Regions from separate parts of the Faecalibacterium sp. AF10-46 genome, predicted to be linked through region 1. Evidence: predicted binding sites of a transcription regulator. Region 1 holds the regulator's gene; each other region holds the start of a gene.
What was found. Region 1 encodes Rex, which represses fermentation and respiration genes when NADH is low (regulators of the CRP and FNR family bind a similar motif). Its sites were predicted from a motif close to ATTGTTAANNNNTTAACAAT; they were not measured.
Positions count from the first base shown of each region.

Region 1 (7,875 bases):
CCGGCAGAAGTTTTCCCTCACCGAGGTAGCGGCGCAGTTTTATCTTTCGCCCTACTACCTGAGCCGTTTGTTCCGGCGGGTAACGGGCCAGTCCATCGTGGATTATATCAACAACCGCCGCATCGAAGCGGCCCAGAAGCTGCTGGAAACGACTGAGCTTTCCATCAGTGCGGTGGCCGAACAGACCGGCTTTGCCAGCGCCGCCCATTTCCGCCGGGTGTTCCGCGATGTGATGGGTACCGGCCCACTGCAGTACCGCAAAGGACATAAGAAATAAGAAACACCCCCTGCACCATCTACGGGAACGGCACAGGGGGTGTTTGTTTGTATCAGATGATCTTACGCTGTGCGGGGAAAGGGCTTAGCCCTTGACGGCACCGGCAGAGATACCTTCAACGAACTGGTCCTGTGCACAGAAGAAGACGATCAGCTGCGGCAGGATGGAGATGAGGGACAGAGCAAGGATCTTGTTCCATGCGAAACCGGTATCACCGTCCATGGACAGCTTGACGAACAGGGACATCGGGTACTTACCGGGAGTGCTGACGTAAAGCAGCGGACCCATGAAGTCGTTGCAGCTCCACATGAACTGGAACAGTGCGCAGGACACCAGAGCGGGGCCAAGCATGGGCACGATGACCTTGTACAGGGTCTGGAAGGAGGAGCAGCCGTCGATGGCAGCGGCTTCGTCCAGATCACGGGGGACATTGCGCATGAACTGCACCAACTGGTAGACGAAGTAGGTCTCGGTTGCAAATGCGCAGTGCACCCAGATAGCCAGATAGAAGGGGCTGTCCAGCCAGCCGAACTTGTTGTACAGCAGGTACTGCGGCACATTCAGAACGACCTGCGGCAGGAACAGGGTGGCCAGCATGATGTTGAACATCAGCTTACGGCCGGGGAAATCGAAGCGGCCAAAGCCGTAGGCAGCCACACAGGCGGAGACCACCGTGCAGATCACCTTGGGGATGACGTAGCTGTAGGTGTTCAGCATGGCCTGCAGGATGTTGATGGAACCGCCGAAGTTGTTTAGTGCGCCGCGGTAGCCATCCAGAGTGGGGTGCTTGATCCACAGGCTGATGCCTGCAAAGATCTCGCTGTTGTCCTTAAAGGTAGCGCTGATCATCCACAGCAGGGGATAGATCATGATAACGCCGACCAGGATCAGGACGAAATACTTGAAGAAGGTTGCAATTTTGTTCGATGTTTTCATTCCCATACTGGTCACCTTACCTTTCGTCAGAGTAGTAGACCCACTTCTTCTGGCTGGTGAATGCAATGATCGTCAGGATGCAGACGATGATGAACATGATCCATGCCAGAGCGGATGCCATACCCATGTCATAAGACTTGAATGCATAGTTGTAGACCAGCAGAGAGATCAGCGTGGTAGAACCACGGGGACCGCCGTTGGTGATGATGTAGGGGCCATTGAACTCCTGGAAAGCCTGGCAGATCTGAGTGACCAGATTGTAGAAGATGATGGGGGTGATCATCGGAACGGTGATGGAGAAGAACTGACGCCACTTGCCGGCACCATCAATGGTAGCGGCTTCGTACAGGTCTGCAGGCACGCCCTTCAGAGCGGCCAGGAACAGCACCATGGCGGAACCAAACTGCCAGATGCGCAGGAAGCAGATGATCCACAGCGCGTAGCTGGGGTCAGACAGCCACTCGGGGCCCTGCACCAGACCAAAGGTGACAGCGCGCAGCACGGTGTTGAGCAGGCCGTCCACGCTGAACACAGCCTTCCACAGAACGGCGATTGCAACAGAGCCGCCCAGAATGGAGGGAATGTAGTACACCGTGCGGAACAGGTTGACGCATGCGATCTTGAAGTTCAGGATGTATGCGATGAACAGCGCAAAGACCAGCTTCAGAGGCACGGTAATGAAAGCGTACTTGAAGGTGATGAGCAGCGCCTTGGTGATCTTGGTGGTGGTAAAGGCCGTGATGTAGTTGGCCAGACCAACGAACTGGGTGCCGCTCTTGAAGAAGTTCATATCGGTGAAGCTGTAGTACAGCGACTGACCAAAGGGAACTGCCTTAAAGACGACGAAGCCGATGATCCAGGGAATCAGATAAAACAGACCCTGATATTTGTCCAGCCACTTCTGGAACGGGGTGCGCCCGACGGCGGGAGCATTGCTTTCTTTCATCTGGGAAATCCTCCTTTTTAAGGAATTTCGGAGCATGAGACGGACGAAGGGGGTAACAGACCGGATACAGCTTTGTCAAGAATTTGTAACATATTCCTGACAAAAAAGGGGCATCTGCCGTATGGGCGGCAGGTGCCCCTCCGTTTTGGTCAAAGGGTGCCTTTTATGATATGTACGTCACCGCACACAGCGGCACTCTGAAGAAAAACTTAGCCGATGGTGTAACCAACAGACTCCATGCCGTCCAGCAGGGTATCAACAACATCTGCACCGGAAACGCCGTCGTAGTCAACGGTGTCGAACACTTCCTGATAGATGCCGGTGCCGGAAGCCTTCAGGTCGTTGTTCTCGAACAGGGGATCCAGCTTGTTGGTGGTGAAGGCCATGACCTTTGCATTTGCCTCAGCAACCAGATCCTTGACAGCGCCGGCTTCCTGAGCAGCAGCCAGACCAGCCTTGGAAGCGGGGATGCCGCACTCGGAACCCATGATGGCAGCGCCCTTGCCGTTGTTCAGCAGGAAGTCGATCAGGGTAGCAGCCTCAGCAACGCACTGGCTGGTCTTGGTGATAGCCAGACCCATGGAGACCTTGGAGAAGCCGCCGTTGTTGTCGCCGAACTTGATCTCTTCGCCAACGGTGAAGCCGTCCTTGTTGGCATCATCCAGAGCGGAGGAGTACTTGGAAGCAGCGGAATCCCACTCGAAGATACCTGCGATCTTACCGGTGATCCACTCGTTGGACTGGTGGGTAGCGGTATCGGAGTTAGCGGAGTAGTAGGTCTTCAGGTTCATCATGACGTGGCCATCCACCAGGCTCTTGATGAAGTCGATGCCCTCAGCGATCTCGTCCTCGGTGTAGTTCAGGGTAGAGGTGACGGGATCAGCCCAGTCCTTGCCGTACTTGGACTCGAGGTAGAACACCATCAGGATCATACGGTCGTATGCGCCCAGATGCATGGGGTAGTAATCGTCGCCCAGCTTCTCCTTGAATGCCTTGCCGGCAGCCATCAGATCATCCAGAGACTTGGGAACTTCGGTGATGCCAGCCTTGTTGAAGGTGGTCATGTTCCAGAAGAAGATACGGCCGGTCATGGAGACAGGCACGCACTGCTGAGCGTTTGCAACGTAGCAGGCATCCAGAGCAGCGTCATCCCACTGGGTCAGATCCAGAAACTTGGAAACGGTGTTCAGATCCACGAACTTGCTGCCATCAGCAGAGTAGTTGTACAGCCAGTTCCAGTTCACCTGGCACACATCCTGTGCGTTGCCAGCGATGAAGGCAGCTGCCATTTTCTCTTCCCAGCCGGACCATGCGGCGAAGGTGGGCTCGATGGTGATGTTGGTGTGCTCAGCCTGGAACTCCTTGATGGCGTTCTGGTAAGCCTCGTGACGGCTGTCGCCGCCCCACCAGCTGATGGTCATGGAAACAGGGCCGTCAGACAGTGCCAGGCTCTCGTCTGCAGAAGCAGCGGGAGCGGAAGAAGCGGTGGAAGCAGCAGAGCTGGATGCAGCAGAGTTGCCGCCGCAGGCAGCCAGAAGGCCGGCAGCGCCCACAGCGCCGGTGACCTTCATAAAATCACGACGAGAAATTGCCATGCTCATTTTTGTTCTCCTCCTAAATACAGAAAACATCATCTCGAACGGGGGTTCTGCACATACCCCGTTGTATACAATTATGATAACAAAACAACAACCAAAAAGAAAGACGCAAATTGCAGATATCTAAACAAAAAACGTACAAATATTGCTCTTGTTTTCACGCGAGAATTGATGCCTTTGCTGAAATGAATAAACTTGGCTCGAAAAACTGTGCAACATGTATATTTCGCCATTTTGCATAGAAAACTGGGATGTATCATAGGGGGAACGTCGAATTTTGCAATAATTTTGTAAACATTCGGTTTTGGAATATGGAACTGTTGCATACATTGTGGCAGAGCAACACATTAAAATGGCCCGGATGCGGGCTTGCAAACTGATATATCAATAGTGCAAAAAATGTGCACTCTGATATATCAATCGCGTGAAGCAGGCATCCGGCACCGGTCTGCAGGCGTTGAAATCGGTGCTTCTTCGCCCTTTTGGGGGGTGAAGAAGCATCGACAGCGACATATTTTGCGCTGCTGCGTGGACAGCGCCTGTGGGCCGGGGAAAAAAAGAAAGACTGCCGTGTCGTTGAACACAACAGTCTTGTATACAAGCTTATTCGACCTGCGAAGCAGCTTTTTCGGCGTAGAACGCGCGTTTTGCCTTGAAGTAGCACTGGGGGCACATGCTCACGTACTGCACATCGTTTTCCAAATCGATGGCCACCTGCTCGCCCTCAAAGACGAACCTGCCGTTCACCCTGCGGCAGTTGCAGATGGCCTTGCGGCCGCAGGTGCAGATAGTCTTCATCTCCTCGATGGTGTGGGCCAGCTCCAGCAGGCGGGTGGAGCCGGGAAAGCCTTTGAGTGAAAAATCTGCCCGCAGGCCGTAGCAGATCACCGGAATGTTCAGATCCACAGTTACCATGAACAGCTGCTCTGCCTGCTGCGCAGTGAAAAACTGGCTCTCGTCGCACAGCACGCAGGCCAGCGGCGCACCGTCAGCGTTGGCCGTGCGCACGGCCTCGAATACATCCGTCTCCGGCGGGATCAACAGATCAGCCTTGCGGCGCACGCCCAGACGGCTCACCAGCTCACCGCCGCCCTTGGTGTCCACCTGTGGCTTGAGGATCAGCACCCGCATCCCCTGTTCTTCGTAGTTGTGGGCTACCTGCATCAGGGCGGTGCTTTTGCCGCTGTTCATTGCGCCGTAGCGGAAATACAGTTTTGCCATTTGAAAAACTCTCCTTGCAGAAGAACCCTCTCAGTCAAAGCCTGAGAGGGTCCTTTTATTACTCTTGTTCCTTATAACAGGTATCTTCAGTCCTGATTGCGCAGGCGGTAGCCAAGGCTCATCAGGCTGTCGCCCAGATGGACATTCTCCACCACCACATCGGGATACGGCACAGAGAGGTCATAGTGGGAGAAGTTCCAGAAGCCCTCGATGCCCAGATCTACCAGACGGCCGCTGACCTGTTCCGCACCATCGCGGGGCACACAGAGCACTGCGACCTTGGGGTGATGCTCGGCACAGAAAGACTCCAGCTCGTCGATATGGCGGATCTGGATGCCGCTGATCTCCTTGCCTACCTCGCTCTGTGCCACATCAAAGGCGGCGATCAGGCGGTAGCCGTTGGTATCGGTGGTGATAAAGCGGCTCACTGCCTTGCCCAGACGGCCGCAGCCGATCAGGATGGTGGGCAGGCGGTCACCGTTGCCGAACAGCAGGCCTTCCAGAATGGAGAGCAGGTTTTCCACCGAGTAGCCGATGCCCTGCCGGCCATTCACATCGCCGATGCAGTTGAAGTCCTGCCGTACCTGCGAAGCGGTGGTGCCCATCTGAGCAGCCAGCTCGCGGGAAGAAATGCTGTTGATGCCGTCCACCTGCAGAGAGCGCAGATAGCGGTAATATTTGGGAAGACGCTTGATAACGGGAAGTGAAGCCTTTGCAGGGGTGTTCATAGAATACTTTCTCCTTTCGCTCTATCGCAGTACTTGCCGCAGCTGCCTGCTTTACAGATGCGGCGCAGAGAAACCCCGATCCGTTTACGGGTTCATATTGCAGATATTACAATCAATTATTTAAAGTATACTGCACCGATGGAGAATGTCAAATCATTCTCAAAAAAATTTTATGAAATGTTACCGCTTTTTTGCTGCAGCGAGTCTGCATAGCCCGGCACAGGCTGGGGAATGCTGACAGAAAACGCAGGAGGAAAGCATATGAACGATGAAACGCAGCTGACCGACGAGCGTCGGCTGGAAAAGGAAGAGATCGAAGATCTGGGCACGGTCACGCTGGCCCGCGGGGAGCATGTGATCCACTGCCTGACCGTCATCGGCCAGATCGAAGGCCATTCGGAAGCGCCGCAGGGCCAGAAGACCACGAAGTATGAGCATGTGATCCCGCAGCTGGTGGCCGCGCAGGAAGATCCTCGCATCGAAGGTCTTCTGGTGTTGCTGAACACGGTAGGTGGTGATGTGGAAGCAGGCCTTGCGCTGGCGGAGCTGATCGCCAGCGTGTCCAAACCCAGTGCAACGCTTGTGCTGGGCGGTGGGCACTCCATCGGCATCCCGCTTGCCGTCAGCGCCCGGCGCAGCTTCATCGTGCCCACAGCCACCATGACCGTGCACCCGGTGCGGCATTCCGGTGTCATTCTGGGGGTGCCGCAGACCATGCGCAGCTTTGAGCAGATGCAGCAGCGCATCACCGGCTTCGTAGCGGCCCACAGCGGCATGACCGAAAAACGCTACACCGACCTGATGCTCCACACCGGCGAGCTGGTGATGGACATGGGCACCGTGCTAGATGGACGCCGGGCCGTGAAGGAAAAGCTCATCGACGAGCTGGGCGGGCTTTCGGATGCGCTGGCGTGGCTGTATAAAGAGATCGAACGCAAATGAAGGCCGATTTTGTACAACAATAGGTTTGCCATTTTCTTCCCTGCGTGGTACAATAATAAAATCAAATAGTGTGTCTACTACAAACGCGGGGAACAAAGAAACATGGCAACAAAAAAACGTAAAACGACAACACGGCGCGCAGCATCGCGCAAAAAGCGGGCCGAGCAGCGGCTTCCGGCGGGGCTTGGCACCCTGTTTGCAGGCCTTTTGCTGGTGGTGCTGGCCTTTGTGGAGGGAGATTCGGCATGGAAGGCCCTGCACGATGTGCTGTTCGGACTTTTTGGCTGCGGCAGCTTTGTGCTGGGCGCGGCAGTGTGTTGCCTTGCTGTGCAGTATACCCGGGGCGAAGACCTTCTGCCCAAGATCTTCAAGCTGGTTCTTGGGCTGGTGTTTGCCTGCGGCACGGTGATCGTTTTTTCCGATATCCAGCCGCAGGGCATGTCGGCATTTCAGATGACGGCTGCCTGCTACGCAAACGGCGTGAATGCATGGATCGGCGGCGGTGCGTTGGGCGCACTGCTGGGCGGCAGCCTGCTGCTGCTGTGCGGACGGCCTGCGGCAACCCTTATCATGATCGTGCTGGCACTGTGTGTCAGCCTGTACATTTTTGATCTGACCCCGGCAGAGGTGTGGCAGTGGCTGTGCGCTGCGTTTGGCGGCGTGCACGCAAAGGGTGCGGCCATGGCGCAGCAGAGCGCAGCCCGCCGCGCTGAACGTGCCGCTGCCCGCGCGGCAGAAGCCGAGGCTGAGGAAGACTACGACGAAGCAGAAGATGAATACCGGGATGAGGAAGATGCCGAAGAGGAGATGGAAACTCCGGCTTTCCGCATCGGTGTGCCGGACTGGCTGAACGGCATCCGCCACTGGGGCCACAAGGTGACCGAAGAGATGGAGGCAGAGGAGCCGGAGGCCGCCCCACAGCCGGAGCCGCCCGCAGATACTTCCGGCCAGCCGCTTGCCCAGCCGGAGCCTGCTGCCCCGGCCATCACGCCGGTGCAGGTACGGGTATCCCGGCCCCGGGCTTCCTTTGACGTAGACCTTGGCCCCGACCACACTGAGGTGAAGGAGGGCGGCAGCGAACCCATCGAGCCGCTCATCGTGGGCCCGGGCGGCACCTTTGGGCAGAACCCGCTGCGCCCGGCCCCCAGACCTGCCCCGCAGCCCATCGTACAGGACGCGGTGGAGACCGATGCATCCGATTTCTTTGCAAAGGCTGCACAGCCGGTG
Region 1 covers NZ_QVGY01000005.1:101,780-109,654, reverse strand. Annotated here, with positions in the region: gene DWV57_RS07395 (AraC family transcriptional regulator) at 1-277, shown strand, start outside; gene DWV57_RS07390 (carbohydrate ABC transporter permease) at 362-1,219, opposite strand; gene DWV57_RS07385 (sugar ABC transporter permease) at 1,230-2,159, opposite strand; gene DWV57_RS07380 (ABC transporter substrate-binding protein) at 2,369-3,760, opposite strand; gene DWV57_RS07375 (thymidine kinase) at 4,361-4,978, opposite strand; gene DWV57_RS07370 (redox-sensing transcriptional repressor Rex) at 5,065-5,706, opposite strand; gene DWV57_RS07365 (ATP-dependent Clp protease proteolytic subunit) at 5,968-6,648, shown strand; gene DWV57_RS07360 (DNA translocase FtsK) at 6,751-7,875, shown strand, end outside.

Region 2 (7,875 bases), on a different contig from region 1:
GTTCCAGAACCGGCACATCGCTGTCGCGTTCCGCGCCAAGGCCCTCGCCCGGGCGCGCCTTGGTCAGGCCGGTGACGGCGCACACCTGCCCCGGGCCGATGGCTTCCGCCAGCGTATACTTTACGCCGGAGTACAGCCGCAGCTGGTTTGCCTTTTCCTCCCACGGCTCACCATCTGCTTCGCCGGAGAGCTGGGCCTTTACCTTCAGTTCGCCGCCAGTCACGCGCAGCCATGTCAGGCGCGTGCCCTGCTCATCCTGCGACACCTTAAACACCTTGGCACCAAAGGCATCCAGCGTGGGAGCCGGACGGATATAGCGGTCAATCCCGTCCAGCAGAGCATCCACGCTTTCCAGTGCATCGTTTTCGGTACGCCGCAGCGCCGAACCGAACCAGCACGGGAACACATGCCGGCGTGCAACGGCCGGGATGATGTCCGCATCGGTCAACTGCCCGGCATCCAGCATCCGATCCATCAGTTTTTCGTCACACAGGGCCAGTGCTTCGTCCCGGTCGGCCTGCGGCACATCAAAGGCCACAAAGCCCTCGCCCAGACGGTGGTTCAGCTGGGCGAGCAGTTCTTTCCTGCTCTTGCCGGGCAGGTCCATCTTGTTCACGAACACAAAGGTGGGCACATGGTAGCGCCGCAGCAGCCGCCAGAGCGTCTCGGTGTGGCTCTGCACGCCGTCGGTGCCGCTTACCACCAGCACAGCATAGTCCAGTACCTGCAGGGTGCGCTCTGTCTCGGTAGAAAAATCCACATGTCCGGGGGTGTCCAACAATGTGATATCCGTATTGCCCGCCGTCAACAGGGCCTGCTTGGAAAAGATGGTGATGCCGCGCGCTTTTTCAAGCGTGTCGGTATCCAGAAAGGCATCCTTGTGATCCACGCGGCCCAGCTTGCGGATCGCGCCGGAGCGGTAGAGCATGGCTTCCGAAAGGGTGGTCTTGCCGGAGTCCACATGGGCAAGGATGCCCAGAACGATTTGTTTATGCGTTGTTTCCATCCGCTTCTCCTACAATCAAAAATTCATTTTTATTGTAGCACGGATGGGGAAAAAAGAAAAGTTTTTGATTTAGAATGGGGGTCGAAGCCCAAAAACGCAGTTTATCTTATCGGCTTTTCACGTGAAAAAACAGCTCTGGAAAATCCGCAGATTTTCCAGAGCTGTAAATATAAGAATAACAATTCCGCTATTCATAGCCAAAGCGAACGCGTCGGCTATTTTAATGGTCAGTTACTCCACGATGATGCTCTTGCCGGTCATTTCAGCAGGCACGGGCAGACCGATATACGGCAGCATGGTGGGAGCGATATCAGCAAGGCAGCCGCCCTCACGCAGCTTCACATCACCGCAGCCAACTGCCACAAAGGGCACCACGTTGGTGGTGTGTGCGGTGAAGGGGGTGCCGTCCGGGTTCATCATCTTCTCAGCGTTGCCGTGGTCGGCGGTGATGAAGGCGCAGCCGCCGGCCTTCAGCACAGCAGTGACCACCTGATCCACAGCAGTGTCAACGGCTTCCACGGCCTTGACCGCAGCATCGAACACGCCGGTGTGGCCCACCATATCGCAGTTTGCGAAGTTCAGGATCACCACATCGTACTTGCCGCTCTCGATGCGCTTGACGCACTCGGCAGCAACCTCGGGGGCGCTCATCTCAGGCTGCAGATCGTAGGTGGCGACCTTCGGGCTGGGGATCACGCAGCGGTCCTCGCCCTCGTAGGGAGCCTCCACGCCGCCGTTGAAGAAGAAGGTGACATGAGCGTACTTCTCGGTCTCGGCAATGCGCAGCTGAGTCTTGCCATTCTCGGACAGGTACTGGCCCAGAACGTTCTTCAGCTCCACAGGCGGATAGGCGACCTCGCAGTTGGGCATGGTGGCATCGTATTCAGCCATGCAGACATAGTTCACCTGCTTGCGGCCGCCGCGGCGCTCAAAGCCGGTGAACGCATCGTCGCAGAAGATACGGGTCATCTGGCGGGCACGGTCGGGACGGAAGTTCATGAAGATAACGGTGTCGCCGTCCTGCACGCGGCCGCCCTCACAGGTGACGCAGGGCAGAACGAACTCATCGGTCTTGTCTGCTGCATAGGAAGCCTCGATGGCCTCGGCAGCGTTGGCGGCATGATTGCCCTCGCCGTAGACAAAGGCAGCATATGCCTTCTCTTCACGATCCCAGTTGTTATCGCGGTCCATGGCGTAGTAACGGCCGGAGACGCTGGCGATCTTGCCGATGCCCAGCTCGTCCAGCTTAGCCTGCAGGTCGGCCAGGAAGCCCTTGCCGGAGTGCGGGTCAGTATCACGGCCATCGGTGATGCAGTGCAGGTAAACGTTCTTTGCACCCAGATGTTTTGCCATTTCCAGCACGCCGAACCAGTGGTCTGCGTGGCTGTGCACACCGCCGGTGCCCACCAGACCCATCAGATGGATGGCCTTGCCGGCATCGATGGCAGCCTTCATGTTCTTGACCAGAACCGGGTTCTGGAGCATCTCGCCGTCCTTGATGGACTTGGTAATGAGGGTGAGCTGCTGGTACACGATGCGGCCAGCGCCCATGTTGGTGTGGCCAACCTCAGAGTTGCCCATCTGGCCCTCGGGCAGACCGACGGCCATGCCGGAAGCGTTGATGGTGGTCATGGGATATTTTGCCATCAGAGCATCGAGGTGGGGTTTCTTTGCGGCGACCACGGCGTTGCCGAAGGTCTCCTCCGGCACCCAGCCGAAGCCATCCATGATGCACAGAAGAACAGGTTTCTTTGCCATAAAATTGAATCTCCTTTGAATTTAACAAATCAGCGCCCGGCACAGCGCTGGAAATGCGGCGCAGCCGGGCGCTGAAACAGCTGATTTAAACCGTCGATCAGCCCTTGGTGGCTGCATTGACGATCACTGCAAAGTCGGGAGCCTTCAGGGATGCGCCGCCGATCAGGCCGCCGTCCACATCCTTTTTGCTCAGCAGTTCCTCGCAGTTCTTGGCGTTCATACTGCCGCCGTACTGGACAGTGGTAGCCTCGGCAACTGCCTCGCCGTACACCTCGCCGATCACCTTGCGGATCTGGCCGCAGACTTCCTCAGCCTGATCGGCGGTAGCGGTCTTGCCGGTGCCGATGGCCCAGATGGGCTCGTAAGCGATCACGACATTTGCCATCTGCTCAGCGGTCACATCACGCAGAGCGATCTTGGTCTGCATACGCACCAGCTCTTCGGTCACGCCCTCTTCGCGCTGCTGCAGGCTCTCGCCCACGCAGATGATGACCTTCAGACCGGCGTTCAGAGCAGCCAGAGCGCGCTTGTTCACGGTCTGGTCGGTCTCGGCGAAGTACTGGCGGCGCTCAGAGTGGCCCACAATGACGTACTCCACGCCCAGATCCACCAGCATGTCAGCGCTGATCTCGCCGGTAAAAGCGCCGGACTTCTCGAAGTGAACATTCTCAGCACCCACATGGATGTTGGTGCCCTTGGTCTTTTCCACAGCGGTGACCAGATCGGTATACGGGGTGCAGATGACTACCTCGCAGCCTGCGTCCTGCACGGCGGGGACCAGCTCGTCCACCAGAACAGCAGCCTCGGAGGCAGTCTTGTTCATCTTCCAGTTGCCTGCAATGATAGCCTTACGCTTTGCCTTATCCATGATACTCTATCTCCTTTATTTACCTTCTATCGTGCAGAAAACTCTGCACAAACAAAAAGATGCGGCGGCGCTAAAGCCGCCGCACCCATTATGATGCCGGGATCAGATTATGCGTTCTGAATAACTGCGATGCCGGGCAGCTCCTTGCCCTCCAGATACTCCAGAGAAGCGCCGCCGCCGGTGGAGATGTGGGTCATCTTGTCGCCCAGACCCATCTGCTGCACAGCTGCTGCGCTGTCGCCGCCGCCGATCACGGTGGTAGCATCGCTCTCAGCCATAGCCTTAGCAACTGCCAGAGTGCCGGCTGCCAGAGTGGGGTTCTCGAACACACCCATGGGGCCGTTCCAGACAACGGTCTTGGATGCCTTGACGGCATCGGCAAACAGCTTCATGCTCTCGGGGCCGATGTCGCAGCCTTCCATGTCAGCCGGGATCGCGGTGACAGGAACAACCGTGGTCTCAACAGGAGCGTCGATGGGATCGGGGAAGTCCTTGATGCAGACAGCATCAACGGGCAGCAGCAGCTTCACGCCCTTCTCCTGAGCCTTGGCCATCATCTCCTTGCAGTAATCCAGCTTGGAATCGTCGCACAGGCTCTTGCCGACCTCGTAGCCCTGAGCCTTGACGAAGGTGTAAGCCATGCCGCCGCCGATGATCAGGGTATCGACCTTCTCCAGCAGGTTGGAGATAACATTCAGCTTGTCTGCGACCTTTGCGCCGCCCAGAATAGCGGTGAAGGGACGAACGGGATCGTTCACAGCGTTGCCCAGATACTTGATCTCCTTCTCCATCAGGTAGCCGACAGCGGTATCCTTGATGAAGTCGGTGACACCTGCAGTGGAGCAGTGTGCACGGTGGCAGCTGCCGAATGCATCGTCAACATATGCATCAGCCAGAGAAGCCAGTTCTTCGCTGAACTCGGGCATGTTCTTGGTCTCTTCCTTGCGGAAACGGGTGTTCTGCAGCAGAACGACATCGCCGTTGTTCATGGCAGCAACAGCAGCCTTTGCGTTCTCGCCGACAACATTGTCGTCATCTGCAAACACAACGGTCTTGCCCAGCTTTGCGCTCAGAGCCACAGCAACGGGTGCCAGGCTGAACTTTGCCTCGGGGCCGTTCTTGGGCTTGCCCAGATGGCTGCACAGGATGACCTTTGCGCCATCGTTGACCAGCTTCTGGATGGTGGGCAGAGCTGCATTGATGCGGTTCTCGTTGGTGATCACGCCGTCCTTCATCGGGACGTTGAAATCGCAACGGACAAGCACCTTCTTGCCGCAGTAGTTCTGATCGTCGATCGTCTTCTTACCTAAACCCATGGTAATAAACTCCTCTCAAGTTTTAATTTCTGAACTAGAGTTTCGCTCGCACTCGGGGGTCTTGCCCCGTTACTCTACTATTATAAACAAAAACCGTGCACATTGCAAGCTTGCAAGATAGATAATAGTTTAACAAACATTTGCCGCTGATGCACGGAAATGTGTGTATTTTGACCGAAAGCCGCAGCCTTACCGTGTTTTCCGGCAGAACATTCCGCAAATGCGGTCATACATTCCCCATATGAACTTCTGGTTCCGCTGATCCCGCTCAAAAATTGCTTCCACACCAGCATAGCCGCTCGCCTTATACTTCCTGAAAATTTTATTTCTCAGTCTGGTATGCTTCGTTGGCCGGTTCAGCTGCGTATTCTCCTAAGCAATGTTAGAAAATTCAACCGGATAGCTTTCTATCTTCGCACCGTATTTCTCGACAAGGTGTTGTCCGCGTTCCGTGTTTATCAGCAGGCAGGAAACGCCTTCTTTACTATTGATCGTTCCTCCCTGTTCCACCAGAAGCTGCGGATCATATTTCTGAACGCCCCAATAATCTCCAATGGTAATGTCGCCCACACGCTGTCTTTGTGCGTAAGGGCATCCTCCTGCATCGTAATGGCGCTTTTGGGACATACGCTGGAACAAGCACCGCATCCGCAGCATTCCTCTTTACTATTATATTTGGGATAATATAAGTACGAATATGTCCTGAACAGCTTATAGTGTTTAAAATCTTTCTTATATTCGTAATCAATGATCCTCGACTGATATCCTTCTTTTTTTCAAGTATGTCTGTAGCGCAAATGCCTGCAACGCCGAACCGTAATTGTATGAATTATGGAAAGTGATCGTTCCAATTTTATTGGTCTTCATTCCAACACCTCACGACTTTTTCCCATCTCTCCGGCAGCGTACCAGGATTGTTATTGATCGAAAAACATTTTATTTGGAGTCAGCGCAATCACTCCACCTCTCTACAATTCATAATATACCAATTTAATTATACTACGCTTTCCTGCTATCAGCAAGTTGATTTTCTCGTTGAAACTGTAGGATTTGTAGGATTACAATAGATGATAAAAAGAAAGACGAATGGGTCGTCCTGTGTTATAGTTAAGTTGATACACAAACCACACAGAAAGGACAACGCATTCGCCATGAATACTGTAACGCAAACCATGAAGTTCCGTCAATCCCTTTTAAGCTATGCAGAGAAGCACGAGGTAACACAGGCAGCAATCAAGTACAATGTGAATCCCCCATCTAAAAAAGCGTACTGTTACTTTACTCTTCCCCGAAGTCATCCTCGCCGCTCATCGCCTTCCCGCCATAGAGCGTTTTCAGCGAAAGGCGGAACTTGCTTTTCTTTTTGTATTCGATAATCATGGCTTCAGAATAGCCCAGCGCACCGGGGCGGCGTTCTTTTGCCGCACGGATGATTGCCTTCACCGACACTCGGCCCACATGGTCTTTGAACACATCGTCCCGGACAGTATCCCCATACGCCACAACGATGCGAGCAATGCCCATCAGGATGTTGCCAGAGAAGGAGTTGTTTTCTCCCTCCCATGTTGCCGCTGCCAGACGGAGCGTTCTGTCCAGAACAGCCTGTCCATATTTGTCATAGATGCGCTCCAGTGTAGAAACTGCACTGATACCGTTTTTTGCTTTGGTCGAGGTGATTGCCAGGCCATAGGACTGCACAATGGCCTCAATCATCTTCTGTTTGGGGTCATCTGCTTCAATATGCGCCTTGAAGGTCTCGAAAGAGGACAGCGCCTTGACATGCTTTTGCTGGTCGGCAAAGATATGGGCTTCCTCCTTATATTTCAGGTCATCGTAGATCATACACCACACCGGGGTATCACGGGAACCGGACTCACTGGCAATGATCTCGATGGTGTGCTGGCCGTCAAACACATAGTTGATGCCGTCGCGGCGGCTCACCTTGACCGGGTTGATCTGGTAGACGTCAAATTCTTCCAGTGCCTTACGGATATGATTTTCGGACAGCGGCCGCTGGTACTCCTGATTGGAAACCAGATTTCGGATGGGGATCAGCTCAAAGGACACATCCGGGATGCAGCGCTGCTGCGCTTGGGTCAGCATATCTTCTGCAATCATCTTTCAATTACCTCCAGCGTCTGCGTAATTTGTTCTTCCAGTCTGCGCAGGATCACAGCAAGCTGCGCCTTGGTCGGTTCGGACACCAAATCGATATCTGTCTTTGCCCGGGTTCGTGCGATGGCATTCATCCATGTGGGGATCGTCAGTGCCAGCCCACGGAATTCCATGTCCGGGTCAAACATCGGCATCTCCTTGATGCCCACCTCCAGTGGTGTGGTCTGCTTTTGCTGCGTCTTCCCGGATAGGCCGTCCGTTGATTGCTGCCTTGGCTTTCGCTGACGCATTTTCACATCTTCTTCTCTTAGCAGTTTTCTCCTGATATCAATTAGCTTTGTTTCGTCCATTTGTGCAAACTTCCGCATTTTTTCAAAGGAAACAACGATTTTGTTTTCAACAAGTGCCGTAAAAAAGGCTTCATCCTTTTCTGCAATCTCATCCAGAAATTTTGCCAGCATACCATACGACTCTACTGAATTATACGACATTGAAATCTGCACTGCTATTACTTTGGATATACGATCAACTGGAATGCTTACCAGCTGTCCTTCCTCTCCTTTTTTCTTGATTGCTAAATCCAGACTTTTTCTTCGTTCTTCTTTTCGTTTTGCGTGAATCCTTGTTTTCTCTGCGTTATACCATTTTCCTACAAGGTACTTATAAATCGTTTTGTCCGCAGAAGATTCCTTAACTCGCTTTTTGCATATCCAGATAATGGCATCCTCTCTGGAGACAAAATTCATTTCTACTGTTTTGTAGTCCATCTCTTCGTAACTGCAGATTTCATAACGCTTGTGTCCATCCAGAAT
Region 2 covers NZ_QVGY01000004.1:159,548-167,422, forward strand. Annotated here, with positions in the region: gene DWV57_RS06675 (TetM/TetW/TetO/TetS family tetracycline resistance ribosomal protection protein) at 1-1,006, opposite strand, end outside; gene gpmI (2,3-bisphosphoglycerate-independent phosphoglycerate mutase) at 1,238-2,764, opposite strand; gene tpiA (triose-phosphate isomerase) at 2,862-3,632, opposite strand; gene DWV57_RS06690 (phosphoglycerate kinase) at 3,740-4,948, opposite strand; gene DWV57_RS06695 (Coenzyme F420 hydrogenase/dehydrogenase, beta subunit C-terminal domain) at 5,321-5,587, opposite strand; gene DWV57_RS06705 (DUF6551 family protein) at 6,227-7,066, opposite strand; gene DWV57_RS06710 (hypothetical protein) at 7,063-7,875, opposite strand, start outside.
Region 2: the regulator Rex is predicted to act here: its motif matches at 5,066-5,085, upstream of DWV57_RS06690 (phosphoglycerate kinase).

Region 3 (7,875 bases), on a different contig from region 1:
GCTGCTGCTCGTCTCCCCTGCCGATGCGGGCAAGACCGTGGCCCAGCTGCTGGGCGAGGTGGAGACCAAGGCCGCCCGCACGCTGGTGCTGGAGCCGGGTGCCTACCCGCCGGCAGTGGTTCTGGCCAACTTCAAGGAGAAGGATGTGGACACCCTGCTGGATCTGATGAAGCAGGCACAGGTCACCATTCCGCTCAAGGCCGTTGTGACTCCCTCAAACCGCAGCTGGGTGTTCGGCGATCTGCTGGCCCACCTGCAGGAGGAGCACGCCGCCTTTACCGCCGCAAAGGAGAACCACACCGTATGAAGACCCGCGCAAACCGTTTCGTCAGCGCCCTGCTGGCCGGGGTGCTCTGCCTGAGCCTGCTGGCAGGCTGTGCCTCCAAAAAGAAAGAGCTTACCCGCTATTCCACCGTTTTTTATGATGTGTTCGATACCGTAACGCAGGTGATCGCCTACTGCGAGAGCGAGGAAGAATTCAACACCCAGATGGATGCCCTGCACGCAGACCTTATTACCTATAATCAGCTGTATGATATCTACAACGATTACCCCGGCGTGACTAACGTCAAGACCATCAACGACAATGCCGGCAGCGCTCCGGTGGAGGTGGACGACCGCATCCTCTCCATGCTGGAGCTGGCCGACCAGATGTACCAGACCACCAACGGCAAGCTGAACATTGCCATGGGCAGCGTGCTGAATATCTGGCACAATTACCGCGAAGCTGCCGAAGCCGCCGAGACGGATGCCGACAACAAGCTGCCCACCATGGAAGAGCTGGAAGCAGCCGCCCAGCACTGTGATATCAACAACGTGATCATCGACGCGGATGCCAAGACCGTTTATCTGGCCGACCCGGAAATGTCGCTGGATGTGGGCAGCGTGGGCAAGGGCTACGCCGTGGAAATGGTGTGTCAGGCTGCCGAGGCCCGCGGCCTGACCAGCGCTCTGGTGAGCGTGGGCGGCAACCTGCGCGCCATTGGTGTAAAACCGGACGGCAGCCAGTGGACCGGCGGCGTGGAAAACCCGTGGAGTTCTTCGGATGTATACACCTCGGATTCCATGCTGGACGGTGCCATCAACATGAGCGATATGGCCCTTGTGACCAGCGGCGACTACCAGCGCTACTACGTGGTGGACGGCAAGCGCTACCACCACCTGATCGACCCGAGCACCCTGTTCCCCGCTGCCTACTTTAACGGCGTGACCGTGCTGTGCAGCGACTCCGGCCTTGCCGACTGCCTGACCACCGGCCTGTTCTGCCAGCCGCTGGAGGACGGGATGAAGATCGTGGAAAGTCTGGACGGCGTGGAAGCCATGTGGTGCACACCGGATCAGCAGGTCATCACCTCTTCCGGCTGGGATTCCCATTTGAAAAAGTAACCCTTAAAACGGCAAAAGGCCGACGCAGCACTGCGTCGGCCTTTTGCCGTTTTATCAGATGGTGAACTGCACCACACAGAATGCAGCGTAGATGCACAGCAGCGCAATGCCCTGCGGGCGGCTCAGCTTGCCCTTGAAGAGGGCGGGCAGGGTGAGCAGCAGCATCACGGCGAACATGACCGGGAACTCCAGCACCAGCGATGCATTGTGGCCGAAGAGCAGGGAGTTCTGCGGGATGGTGAAGGGTGCCACCGCGGCGGAAACACCGCTCACCAGAACCAAATTGAACACGTTTGCACCAATGACATTGCCCAGCGAAAGTGCACCGTGGCCCTTTGCCAGCGAGGTGATGGCCGTTACCAGCTCCGGCAGCGAGGTGCCCAGTGCCACAAAGGTGAGCGCGATCACCGACTCCGGCACGCCCAGTGCCTGTGCGATCAGGGTGCCGTTATCCACCAGCAGATTCGCGCCCACAGCAATGAGCACCGCGCCCACGGCCAGCAAACCCAGCTCCTTGGCAAAGGATGCATTTTCTTCCGGTTCTTCCTCTTCTTCCGGGGCGGGGGCGTTCTTCATGGCCATCACGTTGCAGATGATATACGCTGCGAACATGGCCAGAAGGATCAGGCCCACCGGGCGGGAGAAGTAGCCGGTGGTGTAGGCCACCCCGGCATAGAAGGCCGCTGCCACAAAGAAAAAAAGCACCGGCGTGCGCAGGCTCTTGGGGTCTACCTTGCCCGGCTTCACCGCAATGGTGATGGCCGCAATGAGCGATGCATTGCAGATGATCGAACCGATGGCGTTGCCGTAGGCGATCTCGCCGTGGCCGGTGAGAGCCGAGGTGGTGGAGACCATCACCTCCGGCAGGGTGGTGCCGATGGACACCACGGTGGCACCGATGAGCAGCTCCGGCACATGGAAGCGACGGGCAATGCCCGTGGCACCATCCACGAACCAGTCACCGCCCTTGATGAGGCACAGCAGGCCCACGATGAACAGCAAAACAGGAATGAGCATAGTTTTTCTCCTTTTGTTTTTGGCAGAGCGGCAATAAAAAAGAGACCTTTATTACATCCTGCCCAGAAATGGGAAGGTGTAATAAAAGTCTCAAGCATCCGGTGACACAGCGGGCATTTCTGCCGGGATGTCGCTGCGCCACAGCGCACCGTTTTTGCAAAACGAGCGCCCTTTACTCCCTTTTATCCGAAACGTATTATACCGGTTTTTGCACCAAAGTGCAAGAGGAACGTTGAAATTTCAGCCAGCCTTGGCTACTTTTTTGGCATTGGGATAAATGCGCTCCATGCGGGCATCGTCAAAATGCGCATCCAGCAGCGTATCGATGCTGTTTTTGGGCGCTTCGCCGCTGGTGCGGGCATCGTAGCGGGCAAGGGCCAGCGCACTGGTGAGCATGTTCACCGCCATGAATACGGCCAGCACCGCAGTTACCCACGGGCGGATATGGCTGCGCACCTTTGCCATGCCCTTTTCCACCAGCGGATAGCCGTAGCGCATCCACGCCACCGCTGCAATGCCCCAGAAAAAGCAGTACAGCAGGTTGATGCGCCCGCCCAGATTGAACTTGAACTTGCTGTAGTCCCAGAACACGGTGCCGAACAGCAGCTCGGTGACGGCGCTGCACACGTATTCGTACACACCGCCCATGACGGTGCCGAAGGCGAACAGATAGCGGTCGCTTTTGTCCTTTTCCTGCCGCAGCAGCACTGTAGCCATCACCAGTGCCAGCCCCCACACCACGCTGAACGGCCCCCAGACCAGACTGGAGCGGCTCATCCACACGCCTGCCGTCACGCGGCAGAACACCGTCTCCACCATGTCGCCCAGAAACGCGCCGATCACGAACAGCCACAGCAGGTCGGACACGCTGAGAAAGTTCTTTTCCCCCTTCCGGAGCGCAGTCTGCTCCTGCCGGGCCGCAGCCGGGTAAGCATACTGGATGCGTTTTTCAATGTAAAGCGCGATCCTGCGGCGCAGCGTGTCCGACCGCTCCCCCAGTCTCTGGTTGAGCTGCTCCAGCATCGGGTGCCGGGCCGCATACTGCTGCACCAGCACCGCCGAACCGATCTGGTCCAGTACCGCCACCGTCAGCGAGACCCATACTGCCGGGCGCAGCAGCCAGACAGGGATATGCGCGCACAGCTGCAGCAACACATTATTGCCCCACAGCACACTTGCCGTGCCCAGCGCACCCCACAGCAGCGAATACTGCAGGCACACATAGCCGTTCAGATTGAATTTTTTTCCGGAATAGTCCCACCACTTGCGGCGGTGCAGGCGTTCCAGCAGCTTGGCGGTGATCCATTCCATCACCGTTGCCGCCATCATACAGGCAAAGAACAGGTAGACCGGCTCGGTGCGCAGGTCGCTGAAACTCACGGCCAGCAGCACACCGGTGGTACCGTAGATAAAGCAGAACGGGCCTGCCGCCGCACCGCGGTTGGCAAACCTTCCGCCCCGGATGGTCGCGACTACCGTCTCAGCCACCCAGCCCAGAAAGGAATATACTAGATAAATAACACCCAGAGTATAGAAGTTCAGCGTCATAGGCATCCTTTCGCTTGTGGAATTTTGTCGATACACTGATTGTACCCGGTTTAAGCATATTCTACAAGAGCTGTTGTGAAAAATTCACAAAAGCCGTCCTGCCTGCAAAAAGGGCCGCCGTGCATTCAAACGCACAGCGGCCCTTTCTTATTGATTCAGTTTACAGCTCACAGCTGGCTCTTATACAGCTCCACGATCTCCTCCACGCTGGTGTCGCGGGGATTGCCGGGACGGCAGGCATCTGCAAATGCGGACTCGGCGAGGAACTGGATATCCTCTTCCTTCAGGATGCCGTGCAGATTTGCGGGGATGCCCACGTCTGCGCCCAGCTGCTTGACGGCGGCGATGGTTGCATCGGCGGCTTCCACATCGTTCATCTCATCGATGCCCACAACGCCCATGGCCTTGCCCACGGCGCGGTAGCGCTCACCGGCGACGCTCTTGTTGTACTCCAGACCCACCGGCAGCAGGATGGCGCAGGCCACACCGTGCGGGGTATCATACAGAGCGGACAGGCCGTGTGCCATGGAGTGCACGATGCCCAGACCCACATTGGAGAAGCCCATGCCGGCGATGTACTGGCCCAGAGCCATGCCCTCGCGGCCTTCCGGGGTGTTCTGCACTGCGCCGCGCAGGCTCTGGCTGATGAGCTTGATGGCTTCCAGATGGAACATATCAGAGATGACGCAGTGGCCCTTGGTAATGTAGCCCTCGATGGCGTGGGTCAGAGCGTCCATGCCGGTGGCGGCGGTCAGGCCCTTGGGCATGGAGGACATCATATCGGGATCGACCACGGCGATCTCGGGGATATCGTTGGTATCCACGCAGACGAACTTGCGCTTCTTCTCCACATCGGTGATGACGTAGTTGATGGTGACCTCAGCAGCAGTGCCGGCGGTGGTGGGAACAGCGATGGTGAACACAGCGTGTTTCTTGGTGGGAGCAACGCCTTCCAGAGAGCGGACATCCGCAAACTCGGGGTTATTGATGATGATGCCGATGGCCTTTGCGGTATCCATGGAGGAGCCGCCGCCGATGGTCACGATGCAGTCAGCCTCAGCAGCCTTGAAAGCGGCCACGCCGTCCTGCACGTTGGCGATGGTGGGGTTGGGCTTGATCTCGCTGTAAACAGCGTAGGCAAAGTTTGCAGCATCCAGCAGATCGGTGACCTTCTTGGTGACGCCGAACTTGATCAGGTCGGGATCGGAGCAGACGAATGCCTTCTTGTAGCCGCGGGCGGTCAGTTCGGGAACGATGTTCTCAATGGCACCGTGGCCATGGTAGGAGATGGTATTCAGAACGATGCGGTCAGCCATAGTTATTTTTCCTCCAAATCTCTTTTCCGCCGCTTTCCGGGCGGAGCTCTCTGTTTTTCAGCATAGCACATTGTCAAAAGCTTTGCAATGTGAAATTATTTGAATTTATTGTAAATTTTTATCAATGTGCAGTGTTTTATGGGCACTTTTTCCAATTTCCCACAGTTTTATGTTGTTTTTTCTTTTTCCCCTTGACAAACAGAGCAAATCGTGTATTATTGTATCAAGCGCTTAATACATCAAGACAAGGAGATGATACCATGGGCGAACAGTTTGATGCCAGCCGCCCGATCTATGCACAGCTTGTGGAACGGCTGAAGGCCCGGATCCTGGCCGGCACCTACCCGCCGGGCGGGCATCTGGATTCGGTGCGTGATCTGGCCGCAGCCGCCGGGGTGAACCCAAACACGATGCAGCGTGCCCTTGCCCAGCTGGAAACGGAGGGGCTGGTGCACACCGAACGCACCGCAGGCCGCTATGTTACGGAGGATACTGCATTGATCGAACAGCTTCGTGCCGACACCGCCCGGACGCTGGCGTCGGATTTTCTGGAAAAGATGCGCGGCATCGGCTACAGTCCCGCACAGGCAGCCGCGCTTTTGGAACACTGGGACGCAAAGGAGGACCGCAATGAGTGAACTTTTGAGCTGTGAAGCACTGACCAAGTGCTACCAGAAGGATAAGACCGCACTGGAAAATGTAGACCTGCACATCGGCTTTGGCCGCATCGTGGGGCTGCTTGGCCCCAACGGCAGCGGCAAGACCACCCTCATCAAGCTGGCAAACGGTCTGCTGCAGCCCAGTGCAGGCAGCATCCGGATCGCCGGCATGACCCCCGGGCCGGACACCAAAGCCATCGTGTCCTATCTGCCGGATGCTGACTGGCTGCCGGACTGGATGCGTGTGGAGCAGCTGGTGGAAATGTTCCACGAATTTTATGCCGATTTTGACCCCGCTAAGGCAAACGAAATGCTGGCCCGGCTGGAACTGGAACCGAAGGCGCGGCTCAAGACCCTCTCCAAGGGCAGCAAGGAAAAGGTGCAGCTGATCCTTGCCATGAGCCGTGCCGCAAAGCTCTACCTGCTGGATGAGCCCATTGGCGGCGTGGACCCTGCTGCCCGGGACTATATCCTGAGCACCATCCTGAACAACTACAGCCGGGATGCGACCGTCATTCTATCCACCCACCTCATCGGCGATATCGAGCCAATTCTGGACGAAGCCGTCTTTTTGAAGGATGGCCGGGTGTTCGCCCACCGCAATGCCGAAGAGCTGCGCGAGACCGAGGGCATGAGCGTGGATGCATATTTCCGGGAGGTATTCAAATGCTGAAACAACTGTTAAAATATGAATTCAAGGCCACCGGCCGCACCTATGGCGGGCTGTATCTGGCCCTTGTTGCGCTGGCAGTGCTGAGCGGCTTTTCCCTGCGCAGCTCTTCCAAGGACAACTTTGCATCTCTGCTGCTGTTCGCCTACATGGTCGTAGCCGTTGCAGTGGCAGTGGTGTCCGTGATGACCATTGTGACCCGCTTCACCCGCAATCTGCTGGGCCGCGAAGGCTACCTGATGCACACCCTGCCGGTGACGGAAAGCCAGCTCATCCTTTCCAAGCTGATCTCCAGCGTGGTCTGGATGCTTTGCAGCGGCATCGTGGGTATTTTCTCCTTTGCGGTGATGCTGCTGGCTCTGTCTCTGAACAGCGCGGCCCTGCAGCAGCTGCCGGAGCTGTGGCAGAAAGTGGTAGAGATCTTCCGAGAGATCTTCCGCATGACCGGCAGCTCCGGGTGGCTCTGGCTGGCCTTTGAAACGCTGAACGGGCTGGTGGCACTGGTGTCCAGCATCCTGTGCATCTATGCCGCATGCATGATCGGCCACCAGTTCAAAAAGCACATGGTCCCGGCCGGTATTCTGGCATTTTTCCTGCTGTCCTTCCTGCAGAGCTGGCTGAGCTCCGGTGTCAGCAGTGCCGACATGCTGCAGGCTGTTTCCTATCCCACCCTTGGCGGCGTGGACATCTCCATTGCTGCGCCCAGTGCTTTCACCACCCTGTTCGGGCTGGCGGTCAGCATTGCCTTTGCCGCAGGGTACTTCCTGCTGACCCGCTGGCTGATGGAGCATAAGCTGAATCTGGAATAATTTTAATGTCCTCCGCTTTCGCTCTGGGCATTTTCAGCGAAACTACTTCTTAATTGCTATTTGTAAAAGGCCGAACCATAAACTTCATCTGATACAAAAAACATCTGCAAGCTGCCCCATTCCGGGCAAAGTTTGCAGATGTTTTTCTTGTTATAAAGTGTTCAGCACTCGTCGTACTGCTTTTTCAGGTAGTTCAGGCATTCCACCGCGTTTTCCGGGGTGGTATTCTCCAGCGTTGCAAAGATATAGGGCTTTTCCTGCTTTGCAAAGCGCAGGATGGTGCGGTAGTCCTCCATGCCTCCCTGCCCTGCACCCGTAGCAGCCAGCTGGCCGCCCGCATCCTTGCGCAGGAAATCTTTGAAGTGGATCATGGCGATGTCCTTGCCCAGAAGCTCGATGGCCTCGGCGAACACTTCCTCGCGGCGGTCCACATTTTCCATGTTCAGCAGGTTGACGGGGTCGAACAGGAT
Region 3 covers NZ_QVGY01000012.1:24,237-32,111, forward strand. Annotated here, with positions in the region: gene DWV57_RS12015 (DUF3783 domain-containing protein) at 1-307, shown strand, start outside; gene DWV57_RS12020 (FAD:protein FMN transferase) at 304-1,386, shown strand; gene DWV57_RS12025 (calcium/sodium antiporter) at 1,441-2,403, opposite strand; gene DWV57_RS12030 (putative ABC transporter permease) at 2,644-3,951, opposite strand; gene fucO (lactaldehyde reductase) at 4,119-5,267, opposite strand; gene DWV57_RS12040 (GntR family transcriptional regulator) at 5,528-5,905, shown strand; gene DWV57_RS12045 (ABC transporter ATP-binding protein) at 5,898-6,599, shown strand; gene DWV57_RS12050 (hypothetical protein) at 6,593-7,405, shown strand; gene DWV57_RS12055 (sugar phosphate isomerase/epimerase family protein) at 7,567-7,875, opposite strand, start outside.
Region 3: the regulator Rex is predicted to act here: its motif matches at 5,337-5,356, upstream of fucO (lactaldehyde reductase).